3 regions of the Burkholderia crassaminum genome follow, and region 3 is predicted to be linked to each of the others. Evidence: predicted binding sites of a transcription regulator. Region 3 holds the regulator's gene; each other region holds the start of a gene.

Region 1 (3,275 bases), 1.6 Mb from region 3:
CTTGCCGCAACGGTTTGCTGGACAGGTGCGGCATTCTGCGTGCCACGTCCAAGCATCCACGCGTAGATTCCGAGCAATACGGCGATTGCGATCAGCAGTCCCGCGATGATCTTCGTTAAATTGTTGGCCATGTTGTTGTGTGGATGCCGGAATGAAAGTCCGATAGGTTTCTGCCCGATTCGCGTGTCAGCGTGCCCGTCGCGTCACGATAAGTACTTCATAGGATCGACTGCGGAATTTGCACGACCGCCGTACTCGTCAACGGTTGACTCAGTATGCTTCCCAGGAACGGCATGGTCGTTATCCAGTCCTTGGGGGTGTAATTCACCGTGACCGACAGGCAGTACAACGACGGCGGAACCGACGTGTCGTAACTGCACTGCGGTGCCGCGACTTGTGGCGTACCGACATTCAGCCAGGCCACGACGCTCTGTGCCGTCGTCGTTGCGTTCGTAATACGCGCCGCAAGACTGGGGGCGTAAGCCAACCCGGCCCGTGCACCTTCGCTGGCAGCAAACGTCACGCTCTGCTGAATCGTGAATATCATCCCGAAAGCGACGATGCCGTAGAAAATCACGAACAACAACGGAAACACGATCGCGAACTCGACCGCCGTCGCACCACGCTGCCGACGGCGTCCACGCGGCTGCATCTGTCGTTTCATCGCACGCCCCCTGTTGCGACAAGAAAGACAACCCATGCGGCAGCCGGTGCTGTGAGGCATGCCGCATAGGGTGTTGCACGGTATTTGCCAAGCGCCATTGCCGGCTGGCCCCGTTGCCACAACGCGCCGATCGACGTGCGCGACAGCAGCATCAGGGCCAATGCGTGAATACCGGCGGCGAGACTGGCGGCAATCCAGATCCACAGCAGCGCATGCACGCCGCACCACACGCCGATCACCGCAAAGATCTTGACGTCTGCCGCGCCCATGACGCGCAGCAAGAAAAGAGGAAAAAAGGCGACCAGCCCGACCAGCAAGCCGATCATCGCCTGTGCCGGGAGAATGCCGAACGGACCAGCGTTGAAATACGCTCCGCCCAGGCCAAAGACCATCCCCGCCAGGACGAGCGAATTCGAAACGCGTCGATAACGGATGTCGCTGGTTGCGACGAACGCAGCCCAGACCAGGAACACCCCGCTGAAAATGAAATGTGCCATCGCACCGCAACCCGCGATAAATGTCGCGGAGGGCGGACTGCCAACGACAATCCGCCCGCCGCAACACCAAGACGACTCAATGTTTCGAGGTCGTGCTGACTAACGTCAGGTGGGTTACTTAAAGATGGTGGCAGCCGTGCAGTTCGTGGCCGTCGTCGGGGCACTAATACATGACCCGAGATTCGTGAACATATTACCGAGACTCGTGCCGATGTTGGAAGCACCCGCCAGAATCGCGACAGCGATAAGACCCGCAATCAGCCCGTACTCGATCGCGGTAACCCCGTTGTTTTCCCTAAGGAAACGCTTGATGATTGCTTTCATTTTATTCCTCGTGCCTGTATTTACGTTCTTTGGCCTTTTATACGTATACATCCCCGCATATCTGGCCGGTCGCCCCGCGCTGTTCGCCACATCTGCTGTAACGACAACCGGGTGCACTTTCTTTATAGATTGCCCCGAGGGGCATGGCTCACCATTTGATGCAAGTTAACATTCGCGATAGTGACCTCCTCGAACGTTGTGTACCGAACCGTACATTTCCTTACATCTGCTCCGGATTCTATATCCGATCCTATTTAACTTCCAACCTCTTTTAACGGCTTGGATCGAAAAAAATGACCAGGAGCACAGCGTATTTGTACGGCGTTTCGGTACGACTTACACATAGGATTTACGATAGGTTAGATGTGCACACCTAATCCACCAGTAAAACAATTGCCTCGTCCACCAAGCCTGCGCGGCCTCCACGTTACGTCGCACGCGTAACGCCAATGTTGTGACGTTACGTTACGAAACGCTCGAAACCGTTCTCATTCGTCTGCACTTAAACAGATTCAACAATCTTTCAATTTCCATAACCTCCTTTTCCGACAAGGAATTGCCCCGTTTAAAACCTGTTGTCGAACCGTCGGGCATCGAAATGGCACGACAGTTGCAGAGTAGTCCCCGCACCACTCAACACAACGAAGTTCACAACACATTTTTAATGCGAGGACAAAATGGACATTAAGGTTATCCCCCATGGCGTGTTCCGGACGACTCTGATCGCGGCCACCGTTGCAGCCATGCTTTCCCTCTCCGCGTGCGGCGGCTCCGGTTCCATCAGCCAGGGGCTTGGCGGCGGCTCGAGTTCCGGTGGCGGCGATACGATCTCCACGTCGGGCACGAGCGGAACCTCGGGTACGAGCGGTACGTCCGGCACCAGCGGAACCTCGGGCACGAGCGGCACCTCCGGCACCAGTGGTACGTCCGGCACGAGCGGAACCTCGGGCACGAGTGGTACGTCAGGCACCAGCGGAACCTCGGGCACGAGCGGCACCTCGGGTGTGTCGTCGAACGCAGTGGGAACTGTCCTCGCAAGCAGCAGCAACATCGTGACGGGTGTCGGCGGAACCGTCTCGGGTCTCGGTTCCGTCATCGGCAGCCAGTCGCTGCCGGGCGTCAACCCGGCCACCACGCAAGCCGCAGGCGGCATCGTGCAGAGCGTCGGCGGCGCAGTGACCGCACTCGGCAATGGCCTCGGCAACGGTCTCGGCCAGCTCGGCGCAACGAAGGATCCGCTCGGCACCACGCTTGCCAGCACGGGCGGCGTCGTCAACCAGCTGGGCGGCGCAGTCACGCAGACGGGCAACCTGGTCACGAGCCTCGGCAGCGGCCCGCTGTCGCCGCTCGCACCGGTCACCGGCGCCGTCGGCGGCCTCGTGTCGACGCTCGGCGGTGCCGTCTCGAACGGCGGCAACACCCTCACCAACGCACTGTCGACCGGTCCGATCCAGCAGGTCACGCAGACGGTCAGCTCGGCCATCACGCCTATCACGACGATGGTCGGCCAGACGACCCAGACGATCGGCTCCGCGACCGGCCTCGGCGCGCCCGTCAACACGCTGCTCGGCACGGTCGGCAACGGCCTGAACCAGGCCGGCGCCCTGCTCGCGTCGGCGGGCGGCAACCCCGTCACGACCGGCCTTGGCAACACGGTCTCGTCGACGGGCAACACCGTGAAAGCCGTCGGCGGCCTGCTCACGGGCGGCACCGGCGGTGTGACCAACCCGCTCGCCCCGCTCACCGGCCTCGTCTCGACGGTTACCGGTGCACTCGGCGGCGCAACGGGC
Region 2 (3,275 bases), on a different replicon from region 3:
CGGTGACGATCGCCGACGCGGCCAAGGATGCCAACGTGCCGTTTGCGGTCATCGGCGTGGAGGATGCGATCAAGGCGCAGGGTACAGTGGCGCGCTGGAATCCGTACGTCGTTGCGGCGAAGTTCGTCGTCAAGAAAGTCGAGGGGACGACCGCGGTTGATTCGTTGGCGAAGGATATCGCCAATCAGATCATCGGGCACCTGGATGCGTTGCAGCAGCATGCCGCGGCACCGCCGCATTGAGGTGAAGCCAGGAGACGGCTTGCGCAAAAGTTGACAGTCGCCATGCAACTTTTTTGAAGCCGTCTCCCGGGTCATTGGGCACCACTGCCTGTGCGACGTTCGGCGCCGATCGGTTATTTGCCGGCCACGCCGCCGAGCAGGCCGCCCACCAGCGACGTCACCGGCGCGAGCGGATTGCCGAGCGCGCCCAACGGGTTGCCGCCGCCCGTACCGGTCGCGGAGCCGCCGTGTACGGTCGCCGGAATACCGCCGACCACGCTCGTCACCAGGCCCGCAACCGGCACCGCGCCGTTCGCACCGCTCGGGTTCACGAGCCCGCCCACGTTGGTCACCGTATTGCCGACCGCACGGACGAGTTCACCGACACCGCTCACGACCGGCTGCGGCGACGCCGATGTCACCTTCCATCCGGCCGACGTGATTGCCCCGCCGATTTGCCCGAGCAGGCCGGCGACCGGCTGGCCGAGGCCGGTTGCGGTGCCGACCTGTTGTGTGAGCTGGCCGGCCGTCGTCACGAGCGGCGTGATCGCCGTGCTGAGTGCCTGCGTCGCCTGCTGGACCGGGCCCGACGACAGCGACGAGCCGAGCATCGTGCCGCCCGACTTCAGACCGCCGGCCACCGTGTCGAGCAGGCCGCCGACCGGCGTCGTGAGCGGCGCCAGCGGCGACAGCGGGCCGGAGCCGAGCGCCTTCACCGTGTCGGCGAGACCGCTGACCGGATTACCGGTCGAGCCGACGATCGTGCCGAGGCCGGCGACTGTCGCGCCGACCGGGTTCGTCGTGAAGCCCATCTGACCGATGCCGTTGCTCACCGCGTTCGACGTATCGCGGATGAGCGTGCCGGCGCCGGTGACCGTGTTGGCAAGCCCGGTGGTCACGCCCTTGGTTCCGCCCGGAGGGCTTGCGCCGGCGATCGTGACGCCCACATCGGTGACGACCGAGCCGACCGAGCTGATGATGCCGTTCGTGCCGGGGGTGCCGCTGGTTCCGCTTGTGCCGCCGGTTCCGCTCGTGCCACTGGTTCCACTTGTGCCACTGGTTCCGCTTGTGCCACTGGTCCCGCTCGTGCCACTGGTTCCGCTCGTGCCACTGGTTCCACTTGTGCCACTGGTTCCGCTGGTGCCACTGGTCCCGCTGGTTCCGCTGGTTCCGCTGGTTCCGCTGGTTCCGCTGGTTCCGCTGGTTCCGCTGGTTCCGCTGGTTCCGCTGGTTCCGCTGGTTCCGCTGGTTCCGCTGGTTCCGCTGGTTCCGCTGGTTCCGCTGGTTCCGCTGGTTCCGCTGGTTCCGCTGGTTCCGCTGGTTCCGCTGGTTCCGCTGGTTCCGCTGGTTCCGCTGGTTCCGCTGGTTCCGCTTGTGCCACTGGTTCCACTTGTGCCACTGGTTCCGCTCGTGCCGCTCGTGCCGCTGGTCCCACTCGTACTCGTTCCGATGTTGTTACCACTCGGCGTCGGCGCCGTAACATCGCTGCCGCCGCACGCGGCCAGCGCGCAAGCCGCGGCAATGGCGGCCAGTGCAACGTTCGCCTTGATGAAATGATTCTGCATGGAAGCCCCCGTTCGCTTTTTAGCTCGATCATCCCGACAAGCATCTATCGTGCCATTGCGATCGGCATCAACGTCGACTTCACACACTCCCCGGACTGCAGCCTCTCAACGGCCGCCCAGGGCGCGACGCGTGGCATCCGTACCCAACCTTACAGCCGCGCTCAAGCCGCGCGTCCCGGGTAACGCGTGCGTAACGCGGCCCCTGCGTTACGTAGCATCGCCCGGCGAAAGAGGCGGCCCTGCCCCTGTCGCCATCATTCAAGCGAGCGTAACGATGCTTTCGCCGACACCCGCCCCCATAATTCACACTCGCGGTACCACTGGCGCCCCGATTCCCGGAAAGGAGAGACGATGAACACCCCGCGTGAAGTGCTGAAAGCCGCCGACATCGCAGCGATGGAAGCGGAACATTCGGTCCATCCGTTGAACGAGAATGCCGTCCGCCTGAAGCGCTCGCTTGGCGACGCAACCGGGCTGACGCAACTCGGCGTCCATCTGATGACCTTGATGCCCGGACACGAATCCACCGAATACCACCGGCATCTCTACGCGGAAGAATGCGTCTACGTCCTTTCGGGAACCGGCGAAGCAATCGTCGATGGCCATACATATGCAATCGGCCCGGGCGACTTCATGGGATTTCCGCGCGGCGGTACCGCGCACACGATGCTGAACACCGGCGATCTGCCGCTGGTCTATCTCGTGGCGGGCGACCGGCCGGAGCACGACGTATGCGACTATCCGAAGCTCGGCAAGCGGCTGTACAAGGCGGGGGCCAACAAGGTCTTCGTGGATCTCGGCACCACCCCAGCGTGATGCACGCTTCGCTCGACGCAAGGTCGGTCAAGACCGGACATCACCCGGCACACGGCGATCCCGCTCGCGCTGCCGGCGCGTCGATAAAGGCTGCTTCACGCGCTTCAAGGTCGGGAGCAAGCATTGACGCCCCCCCCCCCCGAACCCCGATCTCGTCGTCCACATGAAAGGGCCGAATCACGGCTGCGTCGGCGACCTTGAACACCAACGTTCAAGTACACGGCACCGGGGAAATGAAAACCGCCATGACGGCCCGAATCGACGCATGAAAATCGTGCTTCAAGCGCTCATCCAGGACGCTTCGACACGCGCCCACAGAGCCGCACCGGCGAGCGCCCGTTCACCCGCATCCCGCACGAACCTCACGCGAACAGCGACGCGACGATCGCGCACCACACCGCGCCTGCGCCGCACAGAAACACGCGTCGCGCGACGAACATCCGCGACTCGTCGTCGGGTGCTTTCATCGGCGATGTCGCGAGAAACGGCACGCTGGCAAGGCACGCGAAGCCGGCCAGTGCCGGCACGATCACGACGTAGTCGCCGAACCGCCACGGCAGCGGCTCGTGCAATCCCCAGTAGCCGAGAAACAGCATGCCCATCGAAAACATCGTCGCGGCGGCCGAACTGAGCGCGACCACCGATCCCGTCGGAAATTGCATGGGAGCCTCCC
Region 3 (3,275 bases):
CCGCGTCGTACGGGAAAATAATCCGCCCGGATCAACTCAAGGTTGCCACTGAGTGAGCAGGCGATGCAACTCGGCGATATCCGTTTCGTTGTGCAGACGCTCACGCGCGTCGCGATCGGACAGCAGTTGCGCGATTTCCGACAGGATCTCGAGGTGCTGCTGGGTGGCTTGCTCGGGCACGAGCAGGAAAATCAGGAGGCCGACCGGCTGGCCGTCGGGGGCTTCGAACGGGATCGCATCGGCGAGCCGGACGAACGCGGCGAGCGGGTGCTTGAGACCCTTGATGCGCCCGTGCGGAATCGCGACACCTTCGCCGAGCCCGGTCGAGCCGAGGCGCTCGCGCGCGAACAGGTTGTCCGTGACGGTGCTGCGGGCGATGCCGTTCTGATTCTCGAACATCAGCCCGGCTTGTTCGAACACGCGTTTCTTGCTGGTGACTGAGAGGTCGATGACGACGTTCTCTATGGGCAGGATTTTGGCTAGGCGATTCATGTTGGCAGGCGATTGGGCGGCCTGGGGTCTCCTTGCGGCGGCAGACTGATTATCCATGTTCGGCGATATCAAGGCGTTCGGCATCGGCAACCTGCAAGGCAGCTACCGCATCCAGCGCCCCCCCGGCGATAACCGGAACATTATAGAGCACAGCCGCGTGCGTGGCGCAGTGCGGACGGACCGGTTGCACCACGGGCGCGGAGTCGCAAAAAAAACGCCCGGCGAACCGGGCGACGTGTGTGTTGCGGTGAAGGTTACTGCGGCGGCAGTTCGATCTGGTCGATCGACGGTTGAAGCTTGATCGGGTCGTGCGCGTGCGTTTGCAGGCGCTCCATGTGCTTGACGACCTGGCGATCCAGCTTGTCGATCAGCAAATCGATCGCGGCGTACAGGTTGCCGTTCGCGCTTTCGACGAAGATGTCCTTGCCCTTCAGGTGCAGGTTGATTTCCGCGCGCTGCTGCTTGTCCTTTTCCTTGTGATTGTCGACCGAGAGGATCACAGTGCCATCGATCACCTGATCGCTATGCCGTAGCACCCGGTCCAGCTTGGTGATCACGTATTCGCGAATTGCAGGCGTGACTTCGAGATGATGTCCACTGATCTTCAGGTTCATAGTGCTTCTCCAAGCGAGTGACCACCCGGCCGCATCGAGGCGGCGCTCCGGTCGACTTGCCCGTGCCGCACGTGGCGGCGTATCGCTGACAAGTCGCCCGGCCTGTTCCCCGTGTGCGCGGTGGCCGGAACACGCCTGCCGCCGGGCAGGCAGCAGGCCTAAAGAGACTTTCGCAGATTGACTGCCGGGATCTTGAGGGCTTCGCGATATTTCGCAACCGTGCGGCGCGCGACCACGAACCCCTGTTCTGCCAGCAGCTCGGCAATGCGGCTATCCGAAAGTGGCGATTTTGGGTCTTCAGCTCCTATCAGTTGCTTGATCAGGGCTCGGATGGCGGTCGACGAGGCGGCGCCACCGGTGTCGGTCGAGACGTGAGATCCGAAGAAGTACTTAAATTCAAGCGTCCCGAACGGGGTCAGCATGTACTTCCCGGTTGTCACACGGCTGACAGTCGACTCGTGTAGGCCCAGCGTATCAGCTATTTCCCGCAAAACCAAGGGGCGCATGGCAATTTCACCGTGCGCAAAGAAGTTCTTTTGACGCTCGACAATAGCCTGCGCGACACGCAGGATCGTGTCGAATCGCTGCTGAATGTTTTTGATCAGCCAGCGTGCTTCCTGGAGCTGCTGCTTGAGCGAACCGGCCGACGGATCGCCGCGGCTGTTGCGCAAGATGTTCGCGTAGAGGTTGTTGATCCGCAGGCGCGGCACGACCTCCGGATTGAGTTCCGCGAGCCATCCCTGGCCGGCCTTCTTCACCATGATGTCGGGCACGACGTAGTCGGCCTCGGCCCTGCCGTATGCGGCGCCGGGGAACGGCTCCAGCGAGCGGATCAGCGTGTGTGCGTCGCGCAGCGCGTCGTCGCTCGCCTTCAGGTGCTTGCGCAACCGCGTGAAGTCGCGGGCGGCGAGCAGTTCGAGATGCTGCGACACGATCTCGAGCGCGAGCGTGCGTGTCGGGGACGGATCGAGGCGCAGCAACTGCAGCTTCAGGCATTCGGATGCGGAGCGGGCGCCGACCCCGGCCGGGTCGAAGCTGTGCAGCAGCGCGAGCGCCGCGTTCAGTTCGTCGCAGTCGATCTCCAGCTCGGGCGGCAGGTCGGCGAGCACTTCGTCGAGCGTGGCGGTCAGGTAGCCGTCGTCGTCGAGCGATTCGATCAGGAACATCACGAGCGCGCGATCGCGCGGGCCGGCCTGCGTGACGCGCAACTGCGCGGACAGGTGGTCGCGCAGCGACGTCGCCGCCTCCTGCACCTGCAGCGGCGGGAGATCGTCGTCGTCGGACGCGCCGCTCGAGCGGCCGAATTCGTCGAGATTCCACTGCGGGCCGTCGTTGCCGTCGCCGGATGCATAACCGTCGTATTCGTCCGCGCCGGCCGGCTCGTCACGTTCGGCGCGATCGCTCGACGAACTGCTGCTTGTCGAAGTGGGTTCGGTGTTCTGGGCGGGAGGCGTCTGCGCAATCAACGATCCGTCCGCTGCGACACGCAGCGGGCTCGCGATCCATTCGTCGTCGTTCTCGAGCAGCGGGTTCTGCGCGACGGCCATCGCGACTTCCTGCTGCAATTCGAGCGTCGACAACTGCAGGAGCCGGATCGACTGCTGTAGCTGGGGTGTCAGCGCCAGATGTTGCGACAGGCGGAGTTGAAGGCTGGCTTTCATGGCGAGGAGGGAGTCATACCGGCAGTTTGCCACGACCCAGGCGCGTTGAGCCATCCGCGATTACGCGCGGCGCGCCGCCCGGCCGCGGGCATGGCCGCGAAGCAGGGCGCGGCCCCGCGCGGCGACGCCGGGCGGGGTGCAGCCAGCCACGAGGAGGGAGTTACATCCGGAAGTGTTCGCCGAGGTACACGCGGCGCACGCTTTCGTTTTCGATGATTTCGCTCGGCGCACCGGCGGCGAGCACCGAGCCGTCGCTGATGATGTAGGCGTGATCGCAGATGCCGAGCGTTTCGCGGACGTTGTGATCGGTAATCAGCACGCCGATGTTGCGCTGCTTCAGGAACTTGACGATCTTCTGGATCTCGAGCACCGCGATCGGGTCGACGCCGGCGAACGGTTCGTCGAGCAGGATGAAGTTCGGGTTGGTCGCGAGCGCGCGCGCGATTTCGACCCGACGCCGCTCGCCGCCCGACAGCGACAGTGCGGGGTTCTCGCGCAGGTGGCCGAT

Evidence for each region. The regulator sigma-54, encoded in region 3, starts transcription at its own class of promoters, with help from an activator protein. The targets are predictions, from matches to a motif close to TGGCANGNAANCTGCTTT.
Region 1: the regulator sigma-54 is predicted to act here: its motif matches at 2,085-2,102, upstream of ACPTTF_RS07840 (collagen-like triple helix repeat-containing protein).
Region 2: the regulator sigma-54 is predicted to act here: its motif matches at 1,824-1,841, upstream of ACPTTF_RS24050 (collagen-like triple helix repeat-containing protein).

Annotation. Positions count from the first base shown of each region.
Region 1 covers NZ_OZ183799.1:1,709,205-1,712,479, reverse strand. The annotation lists gene cpaB (Flp pilus assembly protein CpaB) at 1-131, opposite strand, end outside; gene ACPTTF_RS07855 (TadE family protein) at 218-664, opposite strand; gene ACPTTF_RS07850 (A24 family peptidase) at 661-1,161, opposite strand; gene ACPTTF_RS07845 (Flp family type IVb pilin) at 1,276-1,485, opposite strand; gene ACPTTF_RS07840 (collagen-like triple helix repeat-containing protein) at 2,163-3,275, shown strand, end outside.
Region 2 covers NZ_OZ183800.1:1,555,533-1,558,807, reverse strand. The annotation lists gene ACPTTF_RS24055 (hypothetical protein) at 1-242, shown strand, start outside; gene ACPTTF_RS24050 (collagen-like triple helix repeat-containing protein) at 356-1,786, opposite strand; gene ACPTTF_RS24045 (cupin domain-containing protein) at 2,138-2,602, shown strand; gene ACPTTF_RS24040 (hypothetical protein) at 2,965-3,264, opposite strand; gene ACPTTF_RS24035 (hypothetical protein) at 3,197-3,275, shown strand, end outside.
Region 3 covers NZ_OZ183799.1:3,270,569-3,273,843, reverse strand. The annotation lists gene ACPTTF_RS15185 (PTS sugar transporter subunit IIA) at 37-576, opposite strand; gene hpf (ribosome hibernation-promoting factor, HPF/YfiA family) at 747-1,106, opposite strand; gene ACPTTF_RS15175 (RNA polymerase factor sigma-54) at 1,265-2,767, opposite strand; gene lptB (LPS export ABC transporter ATP-binding protein) at 2,928-3,275, opposite strand, start outside.